DNA from 3 places in the Kitasatospora sp. NPDC090308 genome. Region 3 is predicted to be linked to each of the others. Evidence: riboswitches for the same ligand, from Rfam matches in the RefSeq annotation. Region 3 holds a riboswitch; each other region holds the start of a gene.
What was found. A riboswitch is a leader RNA that binds a small molecule or an ion and turns the genes downstream of it on or off. The one in region 3 is predicted to bind cobalamin.
Positions count from the first base shown of each region.

Region 1: linked by a shared signal. The riboswitch ahead of ACIQVD_RS26025 (prenyltransferase/squalene oxidase repeat-containing protein) and the one ahead of ACIQVD_RS15125 (HoxN/HupN/NixA family nickel/cobalt transporter) in region 3 are both predicted to bind cobalamin.
Region 2: linked by a shared signal. The riboswitch ahead of ACIQVD_RS26045 (prenyltransferase/squalene oxidase repeat-containing protein) and the one ahead of ACIQVD_RS15125 (HoxN/HupN/NixA family nickel/cobalt transporter) in region 3 are both predicted to bind cobalamin.

Region 1 is NZ_JBIVXY010000013.1:115,329-118,570, reverse strand. It holds gene ACIQVD_RS26030 (hypothetical protein) at 116-649, opposite strand; cobalamin riboswitch at 1,194-1,266, opposite strand; cobalamin riboswitch at 1,355-1,493, shown strand; gene ACIQVD_RS26025 (prenyltransferase/squalene oxidase repeat-containing protein) at 1,602-3,242, shown strand, end outside.
Region 2 is NZ_JBIVXY010000013.1:119,222-122,463, reverse strand. It holds gene prpB (methylisocitrate lyase) at 1-59, opposite strand, end outside; gene ACIQVD_RS26050 (MmgE/PrpD family protein) at 59-1,567, opposite strand; cobalamin riboswitch at 1,775-1,908, shown strand; gene ACIQVD_RS26045 (prenyltransferase/squalene oxidase repeat-containing protein) at 2,005-3,099, shown strand; gene ACIQVD_RS26040 (flagellar hook-length control protein FliK) at 3,141-3,242, shown strand, end outside.
Region 3 is NZ_JBIVXY010000005.1:424,839-428,080, reverse strand. It holds gene ACIQVD_RS15135 (Fpg/Nei family DNA glycosylase) at 28-834, shown strand; gene ACIQVD_RS15130 (DUF6445 family protein) at 917-1,609, shown strand; cobalamin riboswitch at 1,693-1,903, shown strand; gene ACIQVD_RS15125 (HoxN/HupN/NixA family nickel/cobalt transporter) at 1,934-3,055, shown strand; gene ACIQVD_RS15120 (EamA family transporter) at 3,063-3,242, opposite strand, start outside.

The DNA of each region.
Region 1 (3,242 bases), on a different contig from region 3:
CCGCGGTACCGACCCGGCATCCTCGACGGTTCCACGGCCGGCACCGGCCCGAACCCCGACACCCCGAGCTCCCCTGACGGACCGAAGTCGGTCACGCCCGTGCAGGACCGAGCCTTCAGCCCACTCGTACCTGACGCTCGGGGCGGCCGGTCTCCGGGTCGAGGGCCACCACGAACACCTCGCCGCCCTCGGTGGTCAGCTTGATCCGGTCGGGTCCGTCCCACTGCGCCGAGGCCAGCGCGTTGTCGGGGGCGTCGCCGTTGAAGTAGCCGACCCGCCACCGCCGTGCGGTCAGGCCGGAGCCGGCGTCCACCGAGACCCACCAGAGCGGATCGATCACCGCGGTGCCCTCGTGGATCACCAGGCTGCGGTCGGACCGGCCGGGAGCCGGCCGGTCCGCGGTCTTGTGCGGCGTGCTGCCGAAGCCGAGCAGTGCGAAGGGCGAGGCCAACAGGGTGCAGCCGAGGATCGGGACCAGCAGCAGTCTCCTGGTCTCTCGGGAACGGAACCCGATCAGGACGGCGAGGACGATCAGCACCAGCACTGCGGCACCGTACGCCGGCGGGTGGTGGAAGACCTCGACGAGCACCACCAGTCCGCCGTCCCGGGCGGCTTGAGCTGCGGCGTAGGCCAGTGCGACGAGCAGCATCGCCAGCGTGATCAGTCCGAGCGCGATCGGCCGTCGCCTGCGCCGCCACCAGCATGGCCGACCCGGGGGCACGCGCACCTGCGGAGGCGGTGCGGGCCGTGGAGGGTGGGGCGGCGCCGTGGTCTGCGGGGGAGGGGGAGGCGGACCCACTGCCCTCTGTGCCGCCTTGCCCTCGGACACCGGTGGCTCGGGGACCGGGTCCCTCGTTGCTCGACCGCTCTCGTCCACAGCCCCGCCCCCGGTCATGACACCCCGCCGAGTTGATCAACCTAGGGGGACAGGCTACGGCTCGGACCCGCCGATCCAACAGGGCTGACTTCGGTTCGTCAGGGGAGCTTGGGGCACGGGGGTTCGGGCCGGTGCCGGCCATGAAGCCGTCGAGGGCGTCGGGTCGGTACCGCGGGTGCTCGAGCCGGTTGCGGACGAGGGGCTGATCTGCCGTTCCGTCCTCGTCGCGGGCCCCTTTTCGCCGCCTGCGGCGTGCTGGTGGGCGGCCGCCGCCCGGGTCGCGCGGGTCGGCTTTCGCTCGGGGTGCGCGGTCGGCGGGCATGCGGACTCGGGGTGCCGGAGAGCCCCGCACCGCTGCGCGTCAGCCCCGGATTCGCGCCGGGTTCCCCCGCGCGGCCAGCCGGGACGCTACCGCGCCGCACCCCGGTCCGCGAGCTGGCGCGGGCGACATGACGCCCCGTTGACTCCCCGTCGCGCACCATGGTCTGATGAACGGGTTTTTCACCCTCGGCAGTCAGGGGAAGCCGGTCCGAATCCGGCGCTGACCCGCAACCGTAGATCCGCCCCCACCGGGACGGATGAGCCGGAATGCCTGCGCCGAGGGGTTCGTCAGCAACAGATGCGTCGTCGCGGACTACGACGCGGTGCAGAGCGGCTTCCCCCTCCGGGCCCGGCTGCCACGCCGCCGTACTCCCGCCTCGGCCTACCACGGGGAGAGTCGCCGGTGAGGGTCAGCAACACGCTTACGAGCCACGGCCGCGGAGGCCGGCGGCGGACGGCCCTGGCCCTCACCTCCGCCCTCGCGGTCACCGCCGGCGCCACGCTCGTCCTCGGCCAACCCGGTCGGGCCGCGGCCGACCCGATCGAGGACTGCACGGCCACCACCGGCGCGATCGTCGCCGTCGACTCCGGCCACTGGGACGGCGGCGCCGTGCGCGGCTGCGACGCCCACCCCGCCACCGGCACGAACCCGCTGCACAACGCCGGGTCCACCACCACCGGCACCCGGCACGACGGCCCCGCCTCCGTCTGCCGCCTCGGCAGCAGCACCTTCGGCAACGGCGCCCAGTACCCGACCCCGGCCGAGGAGCCCTGCGCCGACGCTCCGCAGGCCGTCGCCCGGCAGAACGCGGACGCCGGCTTCGCCCCCGACGAGTGGACCCACGACTCCGACCCGGTCGCCACCGAACAGGCGATCCCCGGCCCGGCCACGCCGAGCCCCCGGCCCGGCCGGACGCCCGACCTCGCCAAGGGCGGCGCCTACCTCACCGACCCCGTCCGCCTGCTGGACGGGCACTACTACGAGGCCTTCCCCGACTCCGGGTTCGCCGACTTCGGCCTCACCGTCGACGCCGCCTACGCGCTCGCCGCCACCGGCACCGACGACGCGGCGCTGCGCCGCATCGTCGACTTCCTCGACCGGCAGGGCAAGGACGGCAGCGAACGCACCGTCAACGACTGGACGGCCGTCGGCACCGAGTACGTCGGCGGCGGCTCCGTCGGCAAGGAGGCGCTGCTCGCCGAGATCGTCGGCCGCGACCCGCGCGCCTTCGGCGGCCACGACCTGATCGCCGCCCTCGACCAGGCCGTCTGCGACCACGCCGACACCGACAACGGCTGCGCCGCGCAGGGCAATTACCTCTGGGCCACCTCGGTCTTCTCCCAGTCGCTCGGCATCCTGGCCCAGTTGAGAGCCGACGACACCGAGCACGCCGCCGCGCCCGTCGCCTACCTGAAGGGCCTCCAGGCCGCCGACGGCTCCTGGCCCAGCCTGATCCCCGCCTCCGGCGACTCCGACGTGGACAGCACCGCGATGGCCGTCATGGCGCTCGCGCTCGTCCCCGGCGAAGAGGCGGCCCGGGCCGTCGACCGGGGCCTGGCCTGGCTGGCCGCCCAGCAGCTCCCGGACGGCGGCTTCCCCGGTGCGGCCGGCGACTCGACCAACTCCGCCGCCCTCGCCGCCCAGGGGCTGACGCTCCGCCAGTCCGCCTACGCCGAACGGATCGCCAGGGCCGTCGAGTTCCTCGCGGCCGAGCAGAACGCCGACGGCGGCTTCAACGTCGCCTCCACCGGACAGCAGGGCTCCGACGTCCGGGCCTCCACCCAGGCGCTCGGCGGCGCGACCGGCCTCTCCTTCGGGACGCTCCACCGCGACCTCGACGGCACCGCGCCGACCGGCTCGCCGTCGCCGTCGCCGTCCCGCTCGGGACCGGCATCGCCGTCGGAATCGGCGTCCGCGTCCCCGTCCCCGTCGTCGCTGTCGCCGTCGCCGTCGCCGTCGTCCTCGACGCCTGAGCGCCCGTCCGGGTCGGTTCCGGTCTCCGAGGTCCCCTCGTCCGGCACCGGCACCGGCACCGGCGCGGGC
Region 2 (3,242 bases), on a different contig from region 3:
GCGAGCTGTTCGCGGAAGGCCCGGCGGCGCTGGGCGGGGGTGGTGCGGGTGTGCAGCATCAGAACAGGCCCTTCGGCAGGGTCGCGTCGAAGGCGCGCACCGCTTCGGCGTCCACGGCCGGGAACAGCTCGCCGAGGTCGGCGGCCCCGAGTTCGGCGAGGCCGGCCGCGGCGGCGAGGAAGCGCTCCTGGTCGGCCGGGGCGACGATCCCCTCGGCGAGGGTGCGGAACTTGCCCTCGTAGGCGGGCCGGTCGAAGGGCCGGGCGCCGGCCGGGTGGGCGTCGGCCACGCCCAGCTCGTCCTCGACGACCGAGCCGTCGTCCAGCGTGATCACCACGCGTCCGCCGAAGGCCCGGCGTTCCGGGTCGGGGTCGTGGTAGCGGCGGGTCCACTCCGGGTCCTCGACGGTGGTGACCTTCCGCCACAGCGCGACGGTCTCCGGGCGTCCGGCCCGCTCGGGGGCGTAGGAGCGCTCGTGGTGCCAGCCGCCGTCCTCCAGGGCGACGGCCAGGATGTACGGGATCGAGTGGTCGAGCGTCTCGCGGCTCGCGGCGGGGTCGTACTTCTGCGGGTCGTTCGCGCCGGAGCCGATCACGTGGTGGGTGTGGTGGCTGGTGTGCAGGACGACCGAGCGGACCCGCTCCAGCGGGCCGGCCTTCCCGCGCAGCCGCCGGGCCAGGTCGATGACCGCCTGGGCCTGGTACTCGGCCGAGTACTCCTTGGTGTAGGTGTCCAGGATCGCGCGGCGCGGCTCGTCCGGCCCCGGCAGCAGCACCCCGTAGTCGGCGGACGGGCCGTCCAGCATCCAGGCCAGGAAGCCGTCCTCGCCCTCGTAGACCGGCGACGGCGAGGTCTCGCCGCGCATCGCCCGGTCCACCGCCTCGACCGCCGCCTTCCCGGCGAACGCGGGGGCGTACGCCTTCCAGCTGGAGATCTCGCCCTTGCGGGACTGCCGGGTGGCGGTGGTGGTGTGCACCGCCTGCTGGACGGCCTGGTAGGTGACCTCGGTCGGCAGCCGCAGCAGCGCCCCGAGGCCGCAGGCGGTGGCCGCGCTCAGGTGCGCGACGTGGTCGATCCGGTGCGCGTGCAGGCAGATGCCCTTGACCAGGGCGACGTGCACCTCGTACGCCGCGACGACGCCCCGTAGCAGGTCCGCGCCGGTGCGGCCGGTGTGCTGGGCGACGGCCAGCAGCGGCGGGACGTTGTCGCCGGGGTGCGAGTAGTCGGCGGCCAGGTAGGTGTCGTGGAAGTCGAGTTCGCGCACGGCGGTGCCGTTGGCCCAGGCCGCCCACTCCGGGGAGACCCGGGTGCCGCTGCCGAACACCGAGGCGCCCGGGAGCGCGGCCCGGTGCGCGGTGGCCTGGGCGCGGGCGACGGCGACCGGGCGGCGCAGCAGCGAGGCGACGGCCACCGCGGCGTTGTCGATCACCCGGTTGACGGCCGTGTCCGCGCAGGCCGCCTCCGGTTGCTCGGTGCCGGCGGCCACCTCGGCGAGCTTCCAGGCGAGTTGGTCCTCGCGCGGGAGGCGGTCGGCGCTGGGGTGGACACGGACGCGGTGCTCGATCACGGGACTCCTCGGAGGCGTCGGCGGCTGGGGTGCGCATGATCGAGACTGCCGGTCGGACCGCGGGCGGTCCAGCAGGCCGAGCTGCGGAATCCGCACCCGGCGGACCGGTGAATCGGCGAATCCTGCGAAGAACCGGAGGCGCAGCGCCGACCGGGACGTCCGTCGGCGGGACGCGCGCGCCCTTGACCCGGCCTCCGGCGCCTCGCCATGATGGGCCGTCATGTTTCCCGACTCCGCCGTCGGGGGAAGTCCGGTCCGAATCCGGCGCTGACCCGCAACGGTAGGCCGTCGACGGCTGTCGACGGCGAGCCCGATCACCCGGTGGCGGAGGTGTACGTCCACTCCTCCCGTCGTGGTCTGCGGGCCGGAGCTCCGAGGGCTGAGCCGCCGCGCGCCACCTCCTCCGGGCCCCGCGCGCAGGTTCGGAAAGGCTCTCCATGACCGTGCTCCGCCGCCCCCTGCGCCTGCTCGCGATACCGGCGCTCGCCCTCGCGGCCACGCTCCCCGCGGCCGTCCCCGCCCGGGCCGCCCCCGCCCAGGCCGCCCCCGCCCGGGCCGTCCCGCTCCCCGCCGGCACCGCCACCCTCCGGCCGGACGCCGCCGCCGCGGGCTGGCTGGCCCGCCAACTCGTCGACGGCGACCACTTCGAGACCGTCTTCGACGGCACCGCCTACCCCGACCAGGGGCTGACCGCCGACGCCGTCCTGGCCTTCGCCGCCGCCCACGGCTCCGACACGGCCGCCGCCCGCGCCACCGCCTGGCTCGCCAGGCCGGAGAACACCGCCGGCTACCTGGGCGACGGCACCACCGAGGCGTACGCCGGAGCCACCGCCAAACTGCTGCTCACCGCCGAGGTCCGCGGCGAGAACCCGGCCGCCTTCGGCGGCGTCGACCTCCCGGCCCGCCTGCGCTCCCTCCGGACGGCCGCCGGCCGCTTCTCCGACCGCTCCCAGTGGGGCGACTACAGCAACTCCTTCGGCCAGTCCCTGGCCGTCATCGCCCTCACCCGCACCCCCGCCGGGGCCCCGGCCGCCGCCGTCGACTTCCTGGCCGGCAGCCAGTGCGCGGACGGCGGGTTCCCGGCCTCCTTCGGCCAGGCCACCTGCACCGCCGACCCGGACGCCACCGCGCTCGCCGTCCAGGCCCTCGCCGCCACCGGACGCGCCGCGAAGGCCGCCGCCGGACTGAACTGGCTGAGCGCGCACCAGAACGCCGACGGCGGGTTCGCCGCGGCCGGGGCCACCGCCTCCAACGCCAACAGCACCGGACTGGCCACCCAGACCCTGCTGTCCACCGGACGCCCCGTGGCCGGGCTCAAGGGCTGGAGCGCCCTGGTCGAGCTCCGGCAGGGCTGCGCCGCCGACCCGGCCGTCCGGGGCGCGGTCGCCTACGACGCCACCGGCTTCGACCCGGGCAGCGCCGCCCGCGCCACCGCCCAGGCGGTCCTCGGGCTGAGCGGCACCCCGCTGGTCGCCCTCTCCGCCCACGGCGCCCGCCCCGCCGCGCCCGCCCTCGCCTGCCCGGCCCGCTGAACGCCCTGACCGACTGGCCCCCGAAACCAAGGAGCACCCGCATGAGCGACACCCTCGCCCCCGCCCGTCCGGCCCGCCGCGTCCTCGGCTCGATCGCCGCCGCGACGGCGCTGACCGCCGGCCTGCTCGGCGTCTCCGCCGTC
Region 3 (3,242 bases):
CCACCACGACCGAGGAGTTGACCGCCGGTGCCCGAGGGGCATGTGATCCACCGCCTGGCCAGGCAGAACGACGAGCTGTTCGGGGGGCGCCCGGTGCGGGTCTCCAGCCCGCAGGGGCGCTTCGCGGAGGGGGCCGCGCTGATCGACGGGCGGGTGCTGGACGAGGCGGAGGCGCACGGCAAGCACCTGTTCCTGGGCTTCGGCGAGCACTGGCTGCACGTGCACCTGGGGCTGTACGGGAAGTACGCGTTCGGGGCGGGCGAGGCGCCCGAGCCGGTCGGGCAGGTCCGGCTGCGGATGGTCAACGGCACCGGGTACGCCGACCTGCGCGGGCCGACCGCCTGCGAGCTGCTCACGCCGGAGGAGAAGGCGGCCGTCCACCGCCGACTGGGGCCGGACCCGCTGCGGGCCGGGGAGTCGGGGGAGGCGGCCTGGCGGCGGGTCTCCCGCAGCGGCAGCACGGTGGCCGCGCTGCTGATGGACCAGAAGGTGCTGGCCGGCGTCGGGAACGTGTACCGCGCCGAGGTGCTGTTCCGGCTCGGGATCAGCCCGCACCGCCCCGGGCGCGAGCTGTCCCGGGCCGAGTGGGACGCGATCTGGACGGACCTGGTGGCGCTGATGCACGACGGCGTGGCCGCGGGCCGGATCGACACCGTCCGCCCCGAGCACACCCCGGAGGCGATGGGCCGCCCGCCGCGGGTGGACGACCACGGCGGCGAGGTGTACGTGTACCGGCGGCACGACCGGCCCTGCCTGGTCTGCGGCACCCCGGTCCGCACCGAGGAGCTGGCCGCCCGGAACCTGTTCTGGTGCCCGCGCTGCCAGCGGTCCTGACGCCGCGTCACGGGCAAGCCTTGACGCAAGGTTGACCGGATCTTGGGCGAGGCCCCGGAACACCGCTCCTATTGTCGGGTCCATGCCCGCTCTCCCGTTCCAGGACCGGCGCCCCGCCCCGGCGCTCCCGGTCCTGCCGTACCGCAAGCCCACCCGCGGCCGTGACTACTGGGTCCTGGACGACGTCCTCCCGGACCCGGACGCGGTGCGCGCCCGGCACCTGGCGCGCACCGACTGGGACGAGGGCTACCCGCACAAGCCGGAGTCCTGGCCGGGCCTGCGGGCCATGCCCGGCCTGGAGCCGGCGGAGCTGGCGCGGGTCGAGGAGCTGGTCCGGGAGGCCACCGGCGCGCCGCGGATCTGGGCGCTGGACGAGGCCGAGGGCGGCACCTTCAACCACAACTGCGTGCAGGTGGTGGGCGCCGGGGAGTGCGAGCCGCGCCCGCACACCGACTCCCGCTCGCTGTGCCGCTACGCCGCCGTGCTGTACCTCAACCCGGCCGTCCCCAAGCGCTGCGGCACCAGCTTCTACCGGCAGAGCCTGCCCGGCGGCCGGCTCGGCGGCAACAGCGTGGTCGCCCCGCACAACAACCTGGTGGACGCGCTGGGCACCCGCTTCGTCCCGCCGGACTCCTTCACCGAGGACCTGGCCGTCCCGCACCGCTACAACCGGCTGCTGCTCTACACCGCCAACCTGATCCACACCGCGACCGAGTACCACGGGACGGCGCTGGAGGAGAAGCGGATGACCTGCGTCTTCTTCTGGATGGCCTGACCGGCGGTCAGCACACCGCTGACCAGGCGTGATCTGCGCCACCCCGGCCCGGGTGCGCCCTTGCCGCGGCACCCGCGGCGGGCCTACGGTGGGCGGGCCGTGGTGCTCGGGAAGCCGGTGCACCGTGTCCGCCACGCGAGTGCGCGGCACGGGAGTCCGGAGCGGCCCTCGCCACTGTGATCGGGGAGTCGTCGGCTCCCACCCCGTGCCACTGGCCCCCGCGGCCGGGAAGGCCGGGCGCCGGCGCGCAACACCCCGTCAGCCAGGAGACCGGCCACGGCATCTCACGAAGTGATCCACGAGGTGCTGGAGCGTGATCCGCGGATGACCGCGCCCGAATCGACCCTGGCCGGGACCGGCCCGGTCGCCGTCCTGCCCGCCCTGCGCTGGCGGCGCGAGGACACCCTGCGTACGGCCGGGCTGATGGCGGTGATCCTGGCCCTGCACGCGGTGGCCTTCGGGACGCTGCTGTTCCTGGTGGTGCCGTACGACTACCGGGTCGGCACCCAGGTGTTCGGCGTCGGCCTGGGCGTCACCGCGTACACCCTGGGGATGCGGCACGCCTTCGACGCCGACCACATCGCGGTGATCGACAACACCACCCGCAAGCTGATGGCGGACGGCCGCCGCCCGGTCTCGGTGGGCTTCTGGTTCGCGCTCGGCCACTCCTCGATGGTGGTGCTGATGGCCGCCCTGGTGGCTGGGGGCGCGGCGCTGGCGGGCACCCTGATGGACGAGGACTCGACCACCCACCAGGTGCTGGGCACCGTCGGCACCACCGCGTCCGGTGCCTTCCTCTACCTGATCGCGGCGCTCAACCTGGTCGCCCTGCTGGGCATCTGGCGGGTGTTCCGGGCGATGCGGGCCGGGGAGTACGACGAGGCCGAGCTGGAGAAGCACCTGGACGCCCGGGGCTTCCTGGCCCGGCTGCTGAACCGGGCCACCCGCTCGATCAGCCGCCCCGGGCAGATGTTCCCGGTCGGCATGGTGCTCGGCCTGGGCTTCGACACCGCCACCGAGGTCACCCTGATGGTGATGGCGGGCTCCGGCGCGGCCTCCGGCCTGCCCTGGTACGCGGTGGTCTGCCTGCCGCTGCTGTTCGCCGCCGGGATGAGCCTGTTCGACACCCTGGACGGCACGTTCATGAACATCGCCTACCAGTGGGCGTTCTCGAACCCGGTCCGCAAGGTGTACTACAACCTGACCATCACCGGGCTGTCGATCGCGGTGGCCTTCGTGATCGGCACCATCGAGCTGGTCGCCGTGCTGCACGACAAGTTCGGCCTGACCGACCCCGTCACCGGCTGGATCGCCGGCCTCGGCCTGGACAACGTCGGCTTCGTGATCGTCGGCCTGTTCGTGGTGGTCTGGGCCGCCGCGATCGGCTACTGGCGGATCGCCAAGCGCTCCCGGGCGTTCGGCGGCCCGCGGGCGGGCGCGTCCTGACGGCGCGTCAGCCGGCGGCCAGGATCAGTGTCCCGGCCACCGCGAGGCCCGCGCCCACCACCTGCACCCGCAGCAGCCGCTCCTTCAGCAGGCCGCGCGCCATCAGCGCGGTGACCACCGGGTAGAGCGAGGCCAGTACGGCCGCCACCGCCACCGACCCCAGGTGCGAGGCGGCCGCGTACAGGCC